DNA from 4 places in the Janthinobacterium sp. Mn2066 genome. Region 1 is predicted to be linked to each of the others. Evidence: predicted binding sites of a transcription regulator. Region 1 holds the regulator's gene; each other region holds the start of a gene.
The links. Region 1 encodes sigma-54, which starts transcription at its own class of promoters, with help from an activator protein. Its sites were predicted from a motif close to TGGCANGNAANCTGCTTT; they were not measured.
Positions count from the first base shown of each region.

Region 2: ACL9RI_RS07640 (pilin) is a predicted target of sigma-54. The motif match lies at 3,526-3,543, and genes of this name have one in related genera.
Region 3: ACL9RI_RS18110 (EDSAP-1 family PEP-CTERM protein) is a predicted target of sigma-54. The motif match lies at 3,750-3,767, and genes of this name have one in related genera.
Region 4: glnA (type I glutamate--ammonia ligase) is a predicted target of sigma-54. The motif match lies at 4,246-4,263, and genes of this name have one in related genera.

Region 1 covers NZ_JBMOUF010000006.1:180,629-185,758, reverse strand. Annotated here, with positions in the region: gene lptA (lipopolysaccharide transport periplasmic protein LptA) at 1-135, shown strand, start outside; gene lptB (LPS export ABC transporter ATP-binding protein) at 135-890, shown strand; gene ACL9RI_RS13360 (RNA polymerase factor sigma-54) at 895-2,373, shown strand; gene hpf (ribosome hibernation-promoting factor, HPF/YfiA family) at 2,443-2,802, shown strand; gene rapZ (RNase adapter RapZ) at 2,888-3,751, opposite strand; gene hprK (HPr(Ser) kinase/phosphatase) at 3,955-4,890, opposite strand; gene ACL9RI_RS13340 (PTS sugar transporter subunit IIA) at 4,927-5,130, opposite strand, start outside.
Region 2 covers NZ_JBMOUF010000003.1:294,946-300,075, forward strand. Annotated here, with positions in the region: gene ACL9RI_RS07630 (efflux RND transporter periplasmic adaptor subunit) at 1-346, shown strand, start outside; gene ACL9RI_RS07635 (efflux RND transporter permease subunit) at 336-3,422, shown strand; gene ACL9RI_RS07640 (pilin) at 3,581-4,051, shown strand; gene ACL9RI_RS07645 (flagellar brake protein) at 4,070-4,786, opposite strand; gene ACL9RI_RS07650 (DUF6713 family protein) at 4,939-5,130, shown strand, end outside.
Region 3 covers NZ_JBMOUF010000009.1:1,338-6,467, reverse strand. Annotated here, with positions in the region: gene ACL9RI_RS18125 (type II secretion system F family protein) at 1-673, shown strand, start outside; gene ACL9RI_RS18120 (type II secretion system F family protein) at 691-1,629, shown strand; gene ACL9RI_RS18115 (LytR C-terminal domain-containing protein) at 1,640-2,671, shown strand; gene ACL9RI_RS18110 (EDSAP-1 family PEP-CTERM protein) at 2,668-3,663, opposite strand; gene ACL9RI_RS18105 (hypothetical protein) at 3,877-4,191, shown strand; gene ACL9RI_RS18100 (adenosine deaminase) at 4,293-5,130, shown strand, end outside.
Region 4 covers NZ_JBMOUF010000007.1:96,591-101,720, reverse strand. Annotated here, with positions in the region: gene ntrC (nitrogen regulation protein NR(I)) at 1-937, opposite strand, end outside; gene glnL (nitrogen regulation protein NR(II)) at 986-2,074, opposite strand; gene ACL9RI_RS15020 (DUF4124 domain-containing protein) at 2,071-2,559, opposite strand; gene glnA (type I glutamate--ammonia ligase) at 2,733-4,148, opposite strand; gene ACL9RI_RS15010 (rhodanese-like domain-containing protein) at 4,524-4,985, shown strand.

The DNA of each region.
Region 1 (5,130 bases):
GAAAATACGGAGAGTGGCAATAACACGCCGGGCGGCGGTAGCGTGCGCATGGTGATCCAGCCGAAAAACAAGGCGCCTGCTGCGTCTACGCCGGCGGCATCGGCCCCGGCCACGCCTGCGCCAGGAAAGAAATAATGGAAAATATACGCTGCGGCAGCACCCTGATCGTGAAAGGGCTGCAAAAAACCTATGGCAAGCGCCAGGTCGTGCATGATGTCTCGCTGCAAGTCGAATGCGGCGAAGTGGTCGGCTTGCTGGGCCCCAACGGCGCCGGCAAGACCACCTCGTTCTATATGATCGTCGGCCTGGTGCCGTCGGACGGCGGCACCATCGATATCAGCGGCGTGGACATTTCCAGCCTGCCGATTCATCGCCGCGCGCAGATGGGCTTGTCGTATCTGCCGCAGGAAGCGTCGGTGTTCCGCAAGCTGACGGTGGAAGACAATATCCGCGCCGTGCTGGAAATCCAGACCGTCGAAGGCCGTCCCTTGAAAAAGGCGGAAATCGAAGAACGCCTGAATACCTTGCTGGCCGACTTGCAGATTGAAAAGCTGCGCGAAAACCCGGCCCTGTCACTATCCGGTGGCGAGCGCCGCCGGGTGGAAATTGCCCGCGCGCTGGCCACCGATCCCCGCTTCGTGCTGCTCGACGAACCGTTTGCCGGCGTCGACCCGATCGCCGTGATCGAGATCCAGCGCATCGTGCGTTTCTTGAAGGAGCGCAATATCGGCGTGCTGATCACCGATCATAATGTGCGCGAAACGCTGGGTATTTGCGACCGCGCCTACATCATCAACCAGGGTTCGGTGCTGGCGTCGGGACGTCCCGATGACATCATCGCCAACGAGTCGGTACGCCGGGTCTATCTGGGCGAACACTTCCGTATGTGAGCCAATGAAACAATCATTGCAGCTGCGCACTTCGCAGCACTTGGCATTGACGCCGCAGTTGCAACAATCGATACGCCTGTTGCAACTGTCCACACTGGAATTGCACCAAGAGCTGGAACAACTGCTGACGGATAACCCGCTGCTTGAGCGTCTCGACGATCCGCTCGATCGTTCGCTGCGCCTGCTGTCCGACGGCGCCTTGAGCTCCACCGCCGCGCCGGCCGAAGCGCCGCCCCAGCCACCGAGCCAGGAAACACCGGCAGCGCCGGCCGAGGCCGATGGCTATGAGGGCGATGCGGGCGAAGCCACGGCGGCGCCGGACACGGGCGACAGTGACTGGAGCGAAGCGAGCCGGGGCAGGGCGCCCGAGGACGACGATGCGCGTCCGCAACTCGAAGCCCATCACTGCACCTTGCGCGAGCACCTGATGGAACAGATGCGCGTGACGGTGCTGGAATTGCGCGACCGCGCGCTGGTTGAGCTGATCATCGACGCGCTCGACGACAATGGCTACCTGGACGAGTCGCTCGACGATATCCTGGCGCGCCTGCCGGAAGAGCTCGACATCGACGCCGATGAGCTGCGCACGGCCCTGGTGCTGCTGCAAAGTTTCGATCCGCCGGGCGTGGGGGCGCGCAATGCCGCCGAATGCCTGGCCCTGCAAATCCGCCGCCTGCCAAATATTGCCCTGGTAACAAGACGCATGGCCTTGGCCATCGTCGAAAAACACCTGGCCTGGTTTGCCCAGCGCGACTTCAACAAACTGAAAAAAGCCCTCAATTGCGACGAGGAAGACTTGCGTGAAGCACAAGCAGTGATTCGCCAGTGCAACCCGCATCCGGGCGCCGTGTTTGCCTCCGACGTGTCTGATTATGTGGTGCCGGACGTGGTGGTCAAGCGCGGCCGCAATGGCTGGCAAGTGACTTTGAACAACGATGTCATGCCGCGCCTGCGGGTCAACGCCATGTATGCGAACCTGCTCAAGCAGGGCAAGGGCGAGGGCGCGATGGGCGTACAGTTGCAGGAAGCCAAGTGGCTGATCAAGAATATGCGCCAGCGTTTCGATACGATACTGCGCGTGGCGCAAGCGATAGTAGAACGACAAAAGAATTTTTTCTCGCACGGCGCCGTCGCCATGCGCCCCCTTGTGCTCCGCGAAATAGCTGATACACTGGGTTTACACGAGAGTACTATCTCGCGGGTAACAACCCAAAAGTACATGCTGACCCCGCATGGCATGTTTGAGTTGAAATATTTTTTTGGTAGCCATGTCGCCACCGAAGCGGGGGGCGAGGCATCGTCAACGGCGATACGGGCACTGATCGTGCAACTGACAGGAGCAGAAGACACAAAAAATCCTTTATCCGACAGTAAGATTGCGGACATGCTGGGGGAACAGGGCATGGTGATTGCGCGACGTACTGTTGCCAAATACCGGGAAGCGTTGAAAATTCCGCCAGTGAGCCTGCGTAAGTCTTTGTAGTTTTTTCGGTTCCTCTACGGGTCGGATACGATGGACTCCGCACGAACCTGATCATCTTTAGGAGTGTGTATGAATCTCACCATCAGCGGACATCATCTTGAAGTGACACCAGCCATCCGTGAATACGTACAAACGAAACTGGAGCGTGTGAAACGTCATTTCGATCAAGTTATCGATATTGCCGTGATTCTGACCGTCGACAACCTCAAAGAGAAAGCAAAACGTCAAAAGGCCGAAGTCAATTTGCGTCTGAGCGGCAAGACCGTGTATGTGGAAAGCCTGGCGCAAGACCTGTACGCCGCCATCGATACCCTGATCGACAAGCTGGACCGGCAGGTGATGAAATACAAAACCAAAGTGCAAGGGCACGGTAAAGAGGCGATCAAGCATCTGCCAGACAACACAGAAGAAGCCGCTATCGCCGTGTAAGGCCAGCCGCTTCCCACCGTTGTGATCAAAACTAAGGGCGCATATGCGCCCTTTTTTGCGCCTGTTTTTTGCGTTTATTTATTTCTCAGGTGCGTTCCCGATGACGCAATACCACCCGTTCACTCGCACTGAAATACTGCGCCAGACGCTCTGCCATGTAGACGGAACGGTGTTGTCCCCCTGTGCAACCGAGGGCCACGGTCAGGTAGCTGCGGTTGTCGGACTTGAAGGACGGCAACCACTTTTCGATAAAGGCGCGTATGTCGCCCAGCAATTCAATCGCGCTGGGCTGGGCGTCGAGGAAGGCGATCACGGGTCCATCGCGGCCATCGAGCGGGCGCAGGCTCAGGTCATAATAGGGATTGGGCAAGGCCCGCACGTCGAAGACGAAATCGGCGTCGAGCGGCACGCCCAGCTTGAAGGCAAACGATTCGAAAAACAGGGTCAGCGGCGCGCGTTCGGAAGCGACGATATCCTTGATCCAGGCGCGCAGCTTGTTCGCGCTCAATTCGGACGTATCGATCAGGTGACCGAGCTGTTCGATGGCCGACAGGCGTTCGCGCTCTTCCGAAATGCATTCGATCAAGGTGCGGCGGCTGGCCGGATTCTGGTTGGGGCGCAATTCGTGCGACAGCGGATGGCTGCGCCGCGTTTCAGAAAAGCGCGCCACCAGGGCATGCGTGGTGGCCGTCAGGAACATGACCTTGACATCATGTCCCTGGTCGCGCAGCAGGGCCACATTATGCGGCAGGCTGACCAGCGATTCGGCGCTGCGCGCATCGACGGCCACGGCCAGTTGCGGCGTGCCTTCATCGAGCAGGGTTTGTACCAGGCTGGGCAGCAGGGCGGGCGGCAGGTTGTCGACGCAATAATAGCCGGCATCTTCCAGCACATTGAGTGCGACAGATTTACCGGAGCCGGATATTCCGGTGATAAGGACGATATGCATAGGGCCGATCATACAATAAAGATCGCTTCCATGCCCTTGCTGCCACTATCTTTACAAATTATTGCAACTTGAGTACGGCATTGTTTGCATCAGATCTTATGGTTGAGGGCAAGCTGGCCAGCGACTCAATTTGGGGTCTGACCCGCCGGGGAAATGTGTCCCAATGGGACACATTTCGATTCTAAAAGAACAGACCCCAGTATTTAATCCCCGCTCATTGCTAATCTCTGCCGCTCCATAAATTCCTGCAAGGTATCAATCCCCCGCAGTTGCAGGATGGTGTTGCGCACGGCCGCTTCCAGCAGCACGGCGATGTTGCGGCCGGCGGCGACGGGGATCACGACCTTGCGGATGGGCAGGCCCAGCACGTCTTCGGTGGGGAACAGGAAGGGCAGGCGTTCGACTTCTTCTTCCAGCGCATTGCGGCGCACCAGGTGCACGATCAGTTTCAAGCGCATCTTGCGGCGCACGGCCGTTTCGCCAAAGATGGCCTTGATGTCGAGCAAGCCCAGGCCCCGCACCTCCAGCAGGTTTTGCAGCAGCGGCGGGCAGCGTCCTTCGATCATGTTCGGCGCGATGCGCGAGAATTCGACGGCGTCGTCGGCCACCAGGCCGTGGCTGCGCGAGATCAGCTCCAGGCCCAGTTCGCTCTTGCCCAGGCCCGAGTCGCCCGTGATCAGCACGCCCACGCCCAGCACGTCCATGAAGACGCCATGCATGATGATGCGCTGCGCCAGCTTTTTCGACAGGTAGACGCGCAGGAAGTCGATCACTTGCGCGGCCGGCAGCGGGGTCGAAAACAAGGGGATATTTTGCTCGTCGCAAATGGCGAGGATGTCGGGCGGTGTTTCGAGGCCTTGCGCGATGATCAGCGCCGGCGGGCCGCCAGCGATCAGTTCACCGATCACGTGGGTGCGTGTATTGACCTTGAGGCGCTGGTAATAATTGATTTCCTGGTGGCCGAACACCTGGATGCGGCCCGGGTGGATCAGGTTCAAGTGGCCGACCTGGTCGGCCGCGGAAGAGACATCGCCGGAGATCAGGCGTTCGCCGCCAGGGAAGCCGGCGAACCAGCCCAGTTGCAGGCTTTCACGATTATCGTCGTACAGGCGTTGTATCGTCAGCGGCGTTTGCAACATGGCGGTCTTCTTCAGGAGTGGAGGAATACCTGAAGTTTAACCCGCCGCCTGCAAGCTGGGTTGCCAATTGATGATGCGCTGATGTACCGATTTCGGATCGGGATCGGTGGCCAGGGCCGTACGGAAGGCGTCGTCGGAAAACATTTCAGCAATTTCCGACAGGATTTCCAGATGTTGCTGCGTTACATGATCTGGAATCAGCAGGAAAAACAACAGATTGACGGGCTTGCCATCCGGCGA
Region 2 (5,130 bases), on a different contig from region 1:
TATCGCGCCCGTGCTCGATCCCCTGACGCGCCGCATCCAGGTGCGTTGCACGCTGGACAATGCCGATGGCCAGTTAAAGCCGGAAATGTTTGCCCGCGCTTCCTTCCTGGCCGGCGATGGCGCCAGCCTGGCCGTGGAATTGCCCAATACCAGCCTGTTTGCCGAAGGCGTGTACAGCTATGCCTTCGTGGAAAAGCAGCCGGGCACGTTTGAAAAACGCCGCGTCAATGTGCGCATCAAGGGCCGCGACAGCAGCTTTGTCGATGCGGGCGTAGCCGCCGGTGAAAGAGTGGTCACCGAAGGCGCCTTTTTGCTGAACGCCGAGGTAGACAGCAATGCTCACTAAGCTGATCGATTTTGTCCTGGCGCAACGCGTTTTCGTCCTGATTCTGACGGTGGCGCTGGGCGTGTTCGGTTATCGGGCGCTGAGCAACCTGCCCATCGAAGCATTTCCCGACGTGCAAGACGTGCAGGTGCAGATCGTCACCCAGTTCCCCGGCCAGGCGCCGGAAGAGGTGGAACGCAACGTGACCTTGCCGATCGAACGCGAAATGAGCGGCGTGCCGCAGCAGACGCAGCTGCGCTCCGTGACGATCACCGGCTTGTCGGTCGTGACATTGACGTTTGCCGATGGCACGGATGATTATTTTGCACGCCAGCAAGTGCTGGAAAAACTGCAGAATGTCAATTTACCGACGGGCGTGCAAGCCAGCCTGGCGCCGCTGTCGACCGCCGTCGGTGAAATCTTCCGCTACGTGATCGAAGCGCCGCCGGGCATGGACGCCAATGAAATCCGCGCCCTGCAGGACTGGGTGATCCGTCCGGCGCTGCGCATCGTGCCTGGCGTGGCCGACGTGGTCAGCTTTGGCGGCACCGTCAAGGAATACCAGGTGCAGGTCGACCCGGCTGCCCTGCAGCGTTACGGCGTCACCATCGACCAGGTCAGCACGGCCTTGACGAATAACAGCGCCAACGTGGGCGGCGGCCTGGTGCGCCGCGGCGATGAAGCGCTGGTGGTGCGCGGCATCGGCATCTTCAACAGCATCGACGATATCGGCCGCGTGATTGTCAGCGCCAAGGGTGGCCGCACGGTGCTGGTGTCCGATCTGGCCGACGTGAAAATCGGCTACCGTCCCCGCTCCGGCGTGGTGGCGTTCAACCACCAGGATAGCGTGGTGGAAGGCATCGTGCAGATGAGCAAGGGCAGCAATGCCGCCAAGGTGGTGGCCGACGTCAAGCTGGCGATAAGCGGCCTCGATGCGCGCCTGCCGAAAGGCGTGCACCTGCGCACGATTTATGACCGCACGGAACTGATCGGCCATACCGTGCACACGGTGGCGGAAAACCTGCTGGTGGGCGCCGCGCTGGTGATCGCCATCCTGATCATTTTCCTGGGCAACTGGCGCGCCGCCCTGATCGTGGCGGCCGTGATTCCCCTGTCGCTGCTGTTCGCCTTCATCATGCTCGACGCGCGCGGCATTCCCGCCAACCTGATTTCGCTGGGGGCGGTCGACTTCGGCATCATCATCGATAGCGCGGTGGTACTGGTGGAAGCCTTGCTGGTGCGCCTGGCGCTGCTGGGCGAACCGGGGCGGCTCGATTTTTCGCTGCGCGAGCGGACCCTGAAGCAGACGGTGGTGGAACTGGGCCATCCGATTCTGTTCGCCAAGGCCATCATCATCGTCGCGTTTATTCCCATCTACACGTTCCAGCGGGTGGAGGGCAAGATTTTCTCGCCGGTAGCTTTTACGCTGAGCTTTGCCATGCTGGGCGCCATCATCCTGACCATGACCCTGATCCCGACCTTGCTGGCCTGGACCATGCGCCGCTATCCGATGGCGGAAAAGCACAGCACCTGGCTGCAGCGTATCCAGGATAGTTATGGCCGCGTGCTGGCGTCGGCCCAGCGCCGCCGCATTCCCGTGATGCTGGCCTCGGCGCTGGTGCTGGTGGTCACGCTGGCGCTGGCGCCCTTGCTGGGCAGTGAATTCCTGCCCAAGCTCGACGAAGGCAACCTGTGGCTGACGATCAGCCTGCCGACCTCCAGCTCGCTGGAAAAGACGCGCGAAGTGGAGCAGAAAGTGCGTTCCATCATCATGTCGTACCCGGAAGTGGGCAATGTGATTTCGCACGTCGGCCGGCCCGACGATGGCACTGATCCCAAGGGCAGCAACAATATGGAAATCCTGGCCGACCTGAAACCGCGCGCTACCTGGCGCTTTGACGGCAAGGAGGCGCTGGTGGCCGACATGTCGGCCAAGATCCGCAGCTTGCCCGGTGTGCCGACCAACTTTTCGCAAGTCATCGAAGACAATGTGGAAGAAGCCTTGTCCGGCGTCAAAGGCGAGATCGCCGTCAAAATCTATGGCCCCGACCTGGACGTGCTGACGCAGAAAAGCGAACAGATCGCCGGCATCCTGAATGGCATCGCCGGCGCGGCCGACGTGGAAGCGGTGAAAATCGGAGGCCAGAGCGAACTCGACATCGTGATCGACCGCGAGCGCATCGCCCGCCTGGGCGTCAACGTGGCCGACGTCAACACGGCCGTGCAAACGGCGCTGGCCGGCAATGCCGTCAACGCGTATTTCGTGGGCGACCAGCGTTACGACATCACCGTGCGCCTGCAGGAAGCAGCGCGCGATTCCGTCGACGCGATTGGCGCCTTGCAAATCAATTTGCCGGGCGGCGCGGGTACGGTGGCCTTGTCCGAGCTGGCGCGCATCGAAGTGCGCCAGGGCGCGGCCCGCATCAGCCGCGAAGCCGGTGGCCGCAATGCCTCCGTCAAGGCCAACCTGCTGGGCCGCGACCAGGGCAGTTTCGTTGCGGAAGCGCAAGAAAAAGTGGCGCGCCTGGTGCATTTGCCGCCTGGTTATAACATTACCTGGGGCGGCCAGTTTGAAAACCAGCAACGGGCCGTAAAGCGCCTGGAAGTGATCGTGCCGATCACGGCGCTGCTGATCTTCTCCCTGCTGTTCTGGGCTTTCCGTTCGGTGCGCAAGGCCATGCTGATCCTGTCCATCGTGCCATTTACCCTGATCGGCGGCATTCTGGGCCTGGGCCTGGTCGGCCTGCATTTCTCCGTCTCGGCGGCCGTCGGCTTTATCGCCGTGGCCGGTATTTCGGTACAGAATGGCGTGATCATGGTCGAGCAGATCATTGAAATTGCCAAGAGCAACGGCAGCGCCGTGGAAAGCGCCATCGCCGGCGCCGTGGCGCGCTTGCGTCCGATCCTGATGACGGCGCTGATGGCTGGCCTGGGCTTGCTGCCAGCGGCCTTGTCGCACGGCATCGGTTCGGAAACCCAGCGTCCGTTCGCCGTGGTGATCGTGGGCGGCATCGTGTCGGCCACCTTCTTTACCTTGCTGCTGTTGCCGCTGGCCTATCCGTATTTTGCTGAAAAGAAAGTACCGGACGCAGCCTGACCCGGTAGGACGGCGCCGGTCACCGTCTGACAAAAAATGTCGCTTCTCTTGCCTGAAGCGTAGAACACCTGCCGCCGCCCGGGCGTGGCGGCAGGACGTTCACTGGCACAGCGCTTGCATGACTGCCCCTATCGCACACCAACGATATGGAGGCAATAATGCGTACACGTCTGCAAGCTGGCTTTACCCTGATCGAACTGATGATCGTCGTCGCCATCGCCGGCATCCTGGCGGCCGTGGCGATTCCCCAATATAGCGATTACACCATGCGCGCCAAGGTCAGCAATGTGCTGGCCGCCGCCGCCCCGCTGAAAACAGCCGTTGCCCTGTGCGTGCAGGAAAATGGCGGCGAAGCGGCTGCCTGCAGCACGCCAGTCGATGGCGCTCCCAGCGAGATACCGCTCTTCAGTCCCACGCATGAAGTGGCCAGCGCCAAGGTGACTGCTGGTAATATCGAGCTGGTCCTGGCCAATGACTTGGGCAAGGATATCGGCGGCAAGACGGTGACCATGGAGATGAGGCCTGGGCCCAGCAGCTTGACCTGGTTCAACAAAACCACCGTGACGAATCCAGCGGCAATGGCAGCGATTACCAAGAACAATATTCCGGAAAGGTCTGCCTCGCTGTGACGGCTTGCTGCATTGGCCTCAGACGATTTTTTGCCTGTCCACGATCAGCGCTTCATAAGTCAGGTTTTGCAGCAGGGTGTAGTGGGTCGGTTCCAGGTCGATGAATTGCAGGCCATAGGTATAGCTGTCGCGCTGTTCGTTGCCGACCGTAGCCTTGTTCATGTTCACATTCTGGATGCGCGCGCGCGTATCGAGGCGCATCTGGTGGCGGTTCGGCGGCGCCAGCAAGGTAAAGCTCAGCATCACGCCATCTTCGCCCGGCGTGAGCATGGTTGGCGACTCGATCAGCGCGCCGGACACGCTGAGATTGATGATGAAGACGGAGATGGCGGGCACGTCCGCATAACTCAGTTGCGCAGGGATCTCCACCTTCACGCGCATGGCCGTGCGCAGGCTGGTGCCCTGTATCGCATCGGGGAAGCTCAGGTGCACATAATTGAGGGGCCGGCCGAAGATGCGCAGCACGCTGCAGGAAAACGAGCAGACGGTGACGCCGGAAAACACGCGGATGGTCAGCTTGTCGCCCTCGTTGAGCACGATGGGGCCGCCGTTATCCATGGGAATCTTGACGATCAAATACTCATCTTTGACGTAACCGATCAGGGTCGAGAAATGCTGGACAGGCTTGATGGTGCGGTGCGTAATAAACTGGATGCGCCCGCCTACCTGCAGATTCATCGCTTCAAATTCAAACTCCTGGAGCTTGGTTTCCACGGCGGCGTTGTTGCTTGTCATGCAGAGCTCATCCCGATGTCATTGAACAAGGCAGTATGCATGATTCTTAGTGAAAAAGCATTTACATCAAAGAAATTGTTATTCGTCATGAGAAAGCCTGCCGACTTTGCATATATGTCAAAATTGTGGCTTGAACAAGATGGATGAAGACGATGACGCGTAGCTACTTCTGGACCCTGCTGTTCCTGATCCTGCATCAGATCGATGCCGCCTACTGGCAAGAGTGGCACATGTTTTATTTGCCGGGTGGCGTGCAAGGCTTTCTGGAGTTTAACCTGGCCGCCATCGCCCTGGTGCTGGCTGGCTACTGCCATGTGCTGCTGGCCACTGCGCAAGCGCGTTTT
Region 3 (5,130 bases), on a different contig from region 1:
CGCCGGCAGCTTGCTGCTGGCGGCCGTGGCCGTGCTGCTGCTGTGGCCTTTGCCCTTGCCGGGCGCCTTGCTGCTGCTGGCGATGGCCGGTGGTGGTCCCGTCATGTTCTTGCTACGCGCACGCACGCAGCGGCTGCAAAAAATCGAGGCGCAATTACCGGAGGCTGCCGATTTCCTGGCACGCGCCCTGCGCGCCGGGCATTCGTTTTCGAATGTGCTGCAAATGGTGGGCGAAGAGTTAAGTGAACCGATCAGCGGCGAATTCAAGATGGCGTACGAAGAGATCAACTATGGCGTGCCGATGAACGAGGCGCTGCAAAACCTGGCCACGCGCATTCCGCTGACGGACTTGCGCTACCTCGTGATCGCCGTGCTGGTGCAGCGCGAATCGGGCGGCAACCTGGCCGAAGTATTACTCAGCATTGCGCGCATCATCCGCGCCCGCCTGAAATTGCTGGGCCAGGTGCGCGTGCTGTCGGCCGAGGGCCGCATGTCGGCCTGGGTGCTGGGCCTGATGCCGGTGGTGATGATCGGCGTGATGGCGGTGGTCAACCCAAAATACATCAGCCTGCTATGGACCGACCCCAGCGGCATTCGCCTGCTGTGGTATGCGGCGGGGATGGTATTTCTGGGTGTTGTGTGGATGCGCAAAGTCATCCGCATCCGGATTTAAAACGAGAGGAAAACCTCATGACTGGCCCGCAACTGCTGTTTCTGTTGATCGTGTTTGGCGTGGTGGTGGCACTGGTATTGGTGGCCTTGCTGGTGTTTTTCCCCGGCAGCTTGCGCCAGCGCCTGTTCGGTTTCATGGCGCCGGCCGTCCGGGATGTGGCATCCGATGATGGCTGGGTGGAACGGGTGGCGCGCGTGGCCCAGCCGTTCAGCAAGCTGTCCCTGCCCGAGGAAGGCTGGGAACATTCGCCGTTGCGCACGCGCTTCATGAATGCGGGCTGGCGCCAGGCCAGTGCGCCGGCCCTGTATTTCGCCGCCAAATCCGTGCTGGCGCTGCTGTTCCCTACCTTGCTGGGACTGTACGCGGCCAGCGCCATGACGGCGCAGCTGCGCAGCGTGCTGTTGCTGCTGCTGTGCGTCAGCGCCACTGCTGGTTATTACCTGCCGAACCTGGTGCTGGCCAGTACCGCCAGGCGGCGCCAGCGCGAGATCTTTGAAAACATTCCCGACGCCCTGGACTTGCTGACCGTGTGCGTGGAAGCGGGCCTGAGCCTGGAGCGGGCGCTGGTGAAAGTATCGGGCGAAATCCACATCAAGAGCGTGGTGCTGGCGCAGGAATTGCAACTGGTGCTGATGGAAATGCGCGCCGGCTTCAGCAAGGACAAGGCGCTGCGCAACCTGGCCTTGCGTAGCGGCGTGGAAGACGTCGATACCCTGGTGGCCATGTTGATCCAGTCCGAGCGCTTCGGCACCAGCATGGGCGATTCGCTGCGCGTGCATTCTGAAAACCTGCGCGGCAAGCGCAGCCTGCTGGCCGAGGAAGCGGCGGCCAAGATCGCCTTGAAGCTGTTGTTTCCCCTGATCTTTTGTGTCTTCCCCACCTTGATGCTGGTGCTGATGGGGCCCGCCGTGATCGAAGTGTATCGCGTGCTGGTGCCCGCCATGGCCAGCCGATGAAAGGAATTGTATGCGTATTCCCATTTCCCGCATGGCTGCCGCCTTTGCCTGCCTGAGCCTGGGCGCTTGCGCCAGCAATGCCGCCCATGCGCCACCGATTGACGTCGCTGCCGCGGATGTGGCTTACGCTGCGGGCCGCCTGCATTTCGATGCCGGCGACTTGGCTGTGGCGCAGGCATCGTACACGCTGGCCATACGCAGCGATCCCGGCCATGTCGATGCGCACAATGGCCTGGCCGTGCTGCACGCGCAGCGGGGCGATCTCGGCGCCGCGATTGCCGTATGGCAGGCCGTTACGGCCAGAGAGGGCATACGCCAGCCGCAGTACGTCTATCTGTTTGCCAACCTGGGGCGCGCCTATGTGTTGGCCGGCCGCCATGCCGACGCCTTGCCGGTGCTGGAGCAGGCGTGTCTGCTCGATCCACTCAATGCGCGCCACTGGCAGCAATTGGCGCACGTGCTGCAGCAACTGGGCCAGCGCGAGCGCGCCGGACTGATGCTGGCGCAGGCGCAGAGCCTGCAGGCGCACGACGCGCGCAGCGACTATGCCTTGCTGCAGCAGCGCAGTGCGCCAGCCAGGGAAGAGAACGCCGCCCGTATCGAGATTACGCAAACGGATGGTCATGCCCGCTTGCAAAGGGTGCCGGCGCGCCAGGCAGCCGCGCCGATCACGGTAGCGGCGCCGGTGCTGGCCGTGCCGCCGCGTCCCCGCCTGGAAATCTTGAATGGCAACGGTGTGCATGGCATGGCTGCCGCGATGGCGCGCAGCCTGGCGGCCAGTCCCGTCCAGGTGGTGCGCCTGGGCAATGAGCCGCCGTACCAGGTACTGCGCACGCGTGTCGAGTACCGCCCTGCGCAGGAGCAGACGGCGCGCTTGCTGGCCTTGCAGCTGGGGCCGCAGGTCGATGTCATCGCCGCCGATGTCGCCGCCAGCGACTTGCGGCTGGTGCTGGGCCGCGACTTCAGCGATCCGGCCATGCTGCACCGCTATTATCTGCAGCAGCTGCAACTGGCGCGCAAGGCGCTGGCGCAGCTCGGTTAAACCGGTACGGGTCGCCGGCGGCGCGTGTAGCCCAGCGCCGCCAGGCCAGTGGCCAGCAACAGCAGGGTGGCAGGTTCCGGCACGGGATCGAGCACCACGATATCGGTACGGGTAGATTTGGAAAAGTTCAGCGTATAGCTGCCGGCGGGCAGTTCGAAATTCGACGTCAGTGAGAATTGCGCAAACACATTCGTGAAGCTGCCCGGCGTGCCAGGGTCATTGGTGCCTGCTGTCATGTTCAGGCTGAACGGGTCCAGGCTGCCTGCGCCGTGGTTGCCGTTCACGTCGCTGCCGTTGTTCGGGTCGCCATCGGGGGCGAACTGGAAGATCACGCCATCGGTCTTGGCGCGCGAGGTACAGCCGGCGGGACTGGCCGCATTGCAGGAAATATTGAAAATATCCATGATCGACACATTGGATTTGTCGCCCGCGGCCGTGACGCTGGTGCGCAGGTCGCGCCGCGCCATGAAACTGAAGGTGATGAAGCCGGCGCTCGACAGGGTCAGGTTGAGCGAGCCGGTGAGGGTGCCGCCTGCCGTGGCCGAGGCGGCGCCGACCGTGTTGCGCTGCGCTTCCGACACGGCTTGCATGGTCGCGCCGCCGGCGGTCAGCATATTGCCGAAGGTATGTGCATCGCCGCGCGCAAATTCCAGCACGGCGCTGGGAGCGTAGTTATTCTGTGGCAAGCCTGCGCAGCCGCTGCCGGAGCACACTTGCAGCACGTCGGCATTGGCGGCTGGTCCGGTATTGACGGCGCGCGGATTGACGGGAGCGCCGCCTTCAAAAAACGCGCTGTCGCTGGCGTTGCGGTTGGCGCCCGTCAGCGACAAGGTGCCGGCGCTGGTGGTAACGCGGAAATTATTGATCTCGTTGATGGCCAGGCCATACGCGCCGGCATGGACTTGTCCCGCCAGCAGCAGGCTGGCCGCCGACAGCGTGCCTAGCGTGCCCAGTCTGCCCAGGGTCTTGTGTCGTGTGGGATAAACGTTCATCGCGGCCTCGCCTTGTTGTCGTCGTCATCATTGGGGGGAGCATGCAACCTGGCCGTGTCGGCCTGGACTGCTCTGTTGGAACTGACTAAGCAGCTTGCGTGCCACGAAAAAAAAGCGTGTGCGATCAATGACTTGCTTCAGCCTGCTTGCAAGCGAGCGTAGCGAGTGTAAGAAAGGCCGACATGGCGGGTGCAAGGCTCGCTACAATGTCTCATGAGCAAGAAAACTCCCCAATTCCCCGGTGTGCGCACCGGCCGTGGCCAGGTGCTGGCCGTGCTGCTGTCGAACCGCGACCAGGCCGGCGCCGAACCGCTGCAGGGCCGCGTGACGCTGGCCGCCATCGTCAAGGCCTTGAAACGCAAATACCACTGGCCCATCGAGACGCACAGTTTTCCCGCCAATACCGTTGACGGCCGCGCCAGCTGGGCTACCGTGTACAGCTTGCCGGAAGAGGTGATCGCCGCCGCGCTGGAAGCGGGCGGGCGCGAATGGCTGGCGGGGCGGGCTCAAACAGCGTCGCCCGACTAGGCTGCAGCATCTGTTTTTTCGCACACCGGCGGCGAAAAATGCTCACCATCGCTTCATCATGCGCCGCTACCATGGCCCATTTTCATGCGAGAGCAAAACACATGCTGGATCTGGATCACTTCATCAAAGCCCTGCCCAAGGCAGAATTGCATATGCATCTGGAAGGCAGCCTCGAAGCCGAGCTGATGTTTGAGCTGGCCGGGCGCAACCAGATCGCCTTGCGCTGGCCCACGCCGCAGGCGCTGCGCGCCGCCTATCGTTTCGATCATCTGCAATCCTTCCTCGCCCTCTATTACGAAGGCTGCGGCGTGCTGCGCACGCGTGCCGACTTCTGCGACGTGACGCTGGCCTATCTGTACCGCGCGCACCAGAATGGCGTGATCCGCGCTGAAATGTTCCTCGGGCCGCAAAGTTTTACCAGCCGGGGCGTGCCGATTGCCACCGTGATGGATGGCATTTTTGACGCCATCGACGAGGCGCGCGCAGCGTTTGGCATCAGCGGCGCCCTGCTGGTCAGCGTACAGCGCCACCGCAGCGAGGCCGATGCCTATGCGCTGCTCGACGCGGTCGAGCCATGGCGCTGGCGCATCCTGGGGTTTGGCCTGGGTGGCGCGGAAGCGGGCAATCCGCCATCGAAGTTCCAGCGTTTTTTCGATACCTGCCGCCAGCGGGGTTTTCGTCTCACCGCACATGCCGGTGAAGAAGGCCCCGCATCGTATGTGGCCGAAGCGGCCGATGTGCTGCGGGTCGACCGGATCGACCATGGCAATGCCTGCCTGGACGACCGGGCGCTGGTGCAACGGCTGGTGCAGCGCCAGACGCCGCTGACGGTGTGTCCGCTATCGAATCTGCGACTGAAGCTGGTGCCGTCGATGGACAAGCACCCCTTGCGCGGCATGCTGGAGGCGGGCTTGAACGTCACCGTCAATTCAGACGACC
Region 4 (5,130 bases), on a different contig from region 1:
CTTCGCGCCGCTCCCTCAAACTGGGCAGGCGCAGACGGATCACGTTGAGGCGGTGATACAAGTCTTCGCGGAACAGGCCGTCACGCACGCGCTGTTCCAGGTTTTGATGGGTGGCCGTAATCACGCGCACATTGGCCTTCATGGGCTGATGTCCGCCCACGCGGTAAAAATGCCCATCGGACAGCACGCGCAACAGCCGCGTCTGCAAGTCAAACGGCATGTCGCCGATTTCATCCAAAAACAAAGTGCCGTTTTCAGCCTGTTCGAAGCGGCCCCGGCGGGTGGTTTGCGCGCCCGTAAAAGCGCCCCGTTCGTGGCCGAACAGTTCCGATTCCAGCAAATCCTTCGGAATCGCCGCCGTGTTGAGGGCAATAAACGGTTGTGCGGCGCGGGGACTGTGCTTGTGCAGCGCGCGCGCCACCAATTCCTTGCCGGAACCCGATTCGCCCGTGATCAGCACCGTCACATTCGATTGCGACAAGCGGCCGATGGCGCGAAACACTTCCTGCATGGCGGGCGCCTGGCCCAGGATTTCCGGCGTTTCCGACGGACTGGACTCGACGCTGGTCTCGCGCAGGCTTTCATCGAGCGCGCGGCGTATCAGTTCCACCGCCTTGTCGATGTCAAAAGGCTTGGCCAGGTATTCAAACGCGCCGCCCTGGAAGGCCGCGACGGCCGAATCGAGGTCGGAAAAGGCCGTGATGATGATCACCGGCAAGCCCGGAAAGCGTGCCTTGACCGTCTGTAACAATTCCAGCCCGGACGCGCCCGGCATGCGGATATCGGACACCAGCACTTGCGGCGTGTCAAACTCCAGCGCCGTGATGGCGTCGCGCGCATTGGCAAAACTCTTGGTGGCGAGGTTTTCCCGCGCCAGGGCTTTTTCCAGTACCCAGCGGATTGATTCGTCGTCGTCGACTATCCAGATTGGCTTCATTAGTGTGTGCGTCCCGCAATGGATTTCATGGGTGGGATACTCCCTCGCTTATGGCAAAGGTAAAACGATCCTGAAATCGGTGTATCCAGGCCGGCTTTCGCACTCGATCACGCCCAGGTGCTGTTGCACGAAGGTTTGCGCCAAAGTCAGCCCCAGGCCGCTGCCGCCTTCCCGTCCCGACACCAGCGGGTAGAAAATGCGGTCACGGATCTGGGGCGCGATGCCCGGTCCATTGTCAATGATATGCAAGTCTAATGCCAGGTTGTAGCGGACCTTGGCCAAGGTCACCTGGCGCGCCACCCGGGTCTTGAAAATCAGCTCCGCATCGCCCGCGTCGATGCGTTCGGACAAGGCTTGCGCCGCGTTATGGGCAATGTTGAGCACGGTCTGTATCAATTGTTCCTTGTCGCCACGAAACTCCGGAATCGAGGCGTCGTAATCGCGCAAGATGGTCAGGCCGCTGGGAAACTCGGCCAGGATCAGGCTGCGCACGCGCTCGCACACTTCGTGGATATTCACGTCGCCGACGATGTGCGGCCGGCGGTGCGGCGCCAGCAGGCGGTCGACCAGGGTTTGCAGGCGGTCCGCTTCCTTGATGATGACCTGGGTGTATTCACGCAACTCGCTCAGGTGCAGCGCCGGCAATTCCAGTTCCAGCAGCTGCGCCGCGCCGCGGATGCCGCCCAGCGGATTCTTGATTTCATGCGCCAGGTTGCGGATCAGCTCCTTGTTGACCTGGCTCTGGTCGAGGATGCGCTCCTCGCGATCGAGTTTGAGTTGCTGCACGTTTTCGCGCAATTCAATCAGGATATTGTCGGATGGGCCGTCGAGCGCGCTGATGATGCTGTGCACGCGCAACGGTTCGCGGCCCAGGCGCTCCAGGTTCAGGTCCTGGCGCAAGTCGGAAAATTTATGTTCGAGCGCCTGCGCGCAGATGCCGGTCAATTCGTCCGGATTGAGGAACAGCGCCGTCAGCTTTTGCCGCGACAGCGCTTTCAAGGAGCTTTCCAGCAGGTTTTCCGCCGCCGCGTTGGCGTAGCTGATGCGGCCATCGGCGTCGAGCACGATTACGGCCGACGCCAGCAAATCGAGGCCGGCCAGGTGCGCGGGACGGCTGGGGAGAGGTTCTGTCGTCATCGGATATTGGCGATCTCGCGTTTCAGCGCTTCGACGTTCTGCTGCGTCCGGTTGATATTGTCTTTCAACTGCGCCACCCGTTCCTGATACCTGGCGTAGTTGCGCTCATTGCCCTGGCGTTCGGGCTGGCCTTCATTCAATTCCTGGCGCTGCGCCGCCAGTTTTTGCTCTTCACTGCGCAATTCATCCTGCAGGATCTGGCGCCGGTCCAGGTCGCGCGCGCGCTGTTCGGCGCCATCGACGCGGGGAAACGCGCCGGGCGCGGGCGCCACGCTGCCAGCCGCTTGCGCAGCAGGCTTGGCCGAACCGGCCAGCGGCCCTGTCTTGCGTGGCGGTTCGGTAATCGCGCCGGGCAAATCGAGCAGCTTGCACGCAGGGTTGCGCCGCACGTCCGTCAATTCCTTGTGGCCTTGTGCATCGGTGCACATGAAAATCTGCGCCTGGGCTTGCAAGGTCATGCACAGCAAACCTGCTGCCAACGCCATTCTGCGTTGCTTCGTCAATCTTTACTCCTGTCAGCTCTTATTGCCCGGTTCATCGATCCTGAGCCGACTATACAACATCGCACCGACGCGCCGATCAAAAAAAACGCGGGCAAGACCCATCGCCTCACCCGCGTTTCTTTATGCAATACCGGTATCTTGCCGGCAAGGCGCCATTACAGCGAGTAGTACATGTCGAACTCGGCTGGATGCGTGGTCATGCGCATGCGCTGCACGTCCTGCATTTTCAGTTCCAGGTAAGCATCGATCATGGAATCGCTGAATACGCCGCCACGGGTCAGGAACTCGCGGTCCTTGTCCAGCGCATCAAGGGCTTCTTCCAGCGAGGCGCAGACGGTAGGGATCAGTGCATCTTCCTCAGGCGGCAGATGGTACAGATCTTTCGAAGCGGCTTCGCCTGGATGGATCTTGTTGGCAACGCCATCCAGACCGGCCATCAGCAGTGCTGCGAAGCACAGGTATGGGTTGGCCAGTGGATCCGGGAAACGTGCTTCCACGCGGCGGCCTTTTGGATTGGCAACGTGCGGAATACGGATCGAAGCGGAACGGTTTTTCGCCGAGTAAGCCAGTTTCACCGGGGCTTCGTAGCCGGGTACCAGACGCTTGTACGAGTTGGTGCCTGGGTTGGTGATGGCGTTCAGTGCCTTGGCGTGCTTGATGATGCCGCCGATGTAGTACAGGGCGAAATCGGACAGGCCGGCATAGCCGTCGCCAGCGAACAGGTTTTTGCCATCTTTCCATACGGATTGATGCACGTGCATGCCCGAACCGTTGTCGCCAACGATAGGTTTCGGCATGAAGGTAGCGGTCTTGCCATAGCTGTGCGCCACGTTCCAGACCACGTATTTCAGGTTTTGCGTCCAGTCGGCGCGCTCGACCAGGGTCGAGAACTTGGTGCCGATTTCATTCTGGCCGGCGCCAGCGACTTCATGGTGGTGCACTTCGACTGGAATGCCCAGCGATTCCAGGATCAGGCACATTTCCGAACGCATGTCCTGGAAGCTGTCCACTGGTGGCACCGGGAAGTAGCCGCCCTTGACGGTCGGACGGTGGCCGCTGTTGCCGCCTTCGATGTCCTTGCCGGTCGACCAGGAACCTTCGTCCGAACCGATCTTGACGAAGCAGCCCGACATGTCGATTTTCCAGCGTACGTTGTCGAAGATAAAGAATTCTGGCTCAGGGCCGAAGTAGGCGGTGTCGCCCATGCCCGACGATTTCAGGTAGGCTTCGGCGCGTTTCGCGATCGAGCGCGGGTCGCGGTCGTAGCCCTTGCCATCCGACGGCTCAATCACGTCGCACTGCATGAACAGCGTCGTTTCTTCCATGAATGGGTCGATATTGGCGGTGTTTGGATCCGGCAGCAAAATCATGTCGGATGCTTCAATACCCTTCCAGCCAGCGATCGAGGAACCGTCGAAGGCATGGCCCGATTCGAATTTGTCCATATCGAAGTGCGACACGGGAACCGTCACGTGCTGCTCTTTACCACGGGTGTCGGCAAAGCGGAAATCAACGAATTTGACTTCGTTTTCTTCTACCATCTTCAAGACTTCTGCGGCTGTCATTGCCATGCGTATCTCCTAAATGAATGTGGGGTGAGCCGACCAAGTGCGTCTGGGCTGATGAAGCGAAGCAAACATTGCGTGCCACCAAAACTCAACAAGGATCATAGCAGATTCCATGCCAGCTTCTGAAGGGCCCCGGCCGGCAGCAGCAAAGTCCTGAAATCACAGTGGAATTGTTCCTCCTGCGATTTTTTTGCGTCGCCTCTGCGTAACATCGAAAATGCACTATGCAAGTGCGAAAACCAAATAACGCACCATTATCGTGCATTTCATTGGAAAATCTCCGTTATGCGCCATTCTGGTGCGTACACTTTTCACCGTTGCATGCCATCGGCGGCGCACTATAATCGTTCACACCATTCCACTTTCATCGAGGACGCCATGACTACCGCCGCCGATATCCTGCACACTGCCCGCAGCCGTGCCAACGAAGGGACGCCTTACGCGGGCGCCGTCACGCCCGAGGAAGCGTATGCATTGCTGCAACTGGACGCCAGCGTCAAGCTGGTCGACGTGCGCACCAATGCCGAGCGCGACTGGGTGGGACGGGCCGACCTGGCCGATACCCAGCATGCCGCAGTGCAATGGGCCACTTATCCGGGTGGCGTGCCCAATCCCGACTTCCTGGCACAGCTGGCCAGCCAGACTGGCAAGGATGAGGTACTGCTGTTCCTGTGCCGCTCCGGCGTGCGCTCGCGCCACGCCGCCAAGCTGGCAACAGAAAACGGCTACGCCAATTGCTACGACATCCTCGAAGGTTTTGAGGGTGACAAGGATGCCGATGGCCACCGCAAGCAAGTGGGCGGCTGGTGCAAGGCCGGCTTGCCATGGCTGGGTGCCTGAGCTGACATTTAACTGCACAGTATTTGATCTGGCGGACCACACGCCCGCCCAACATCGTTTACAACAATCCATGGCCGCTTTTTTCATTAGCGGTGCAGATTCTCCTTGCGAGCAAGTACCTTATATAGTACACCGTAGAGGTGCG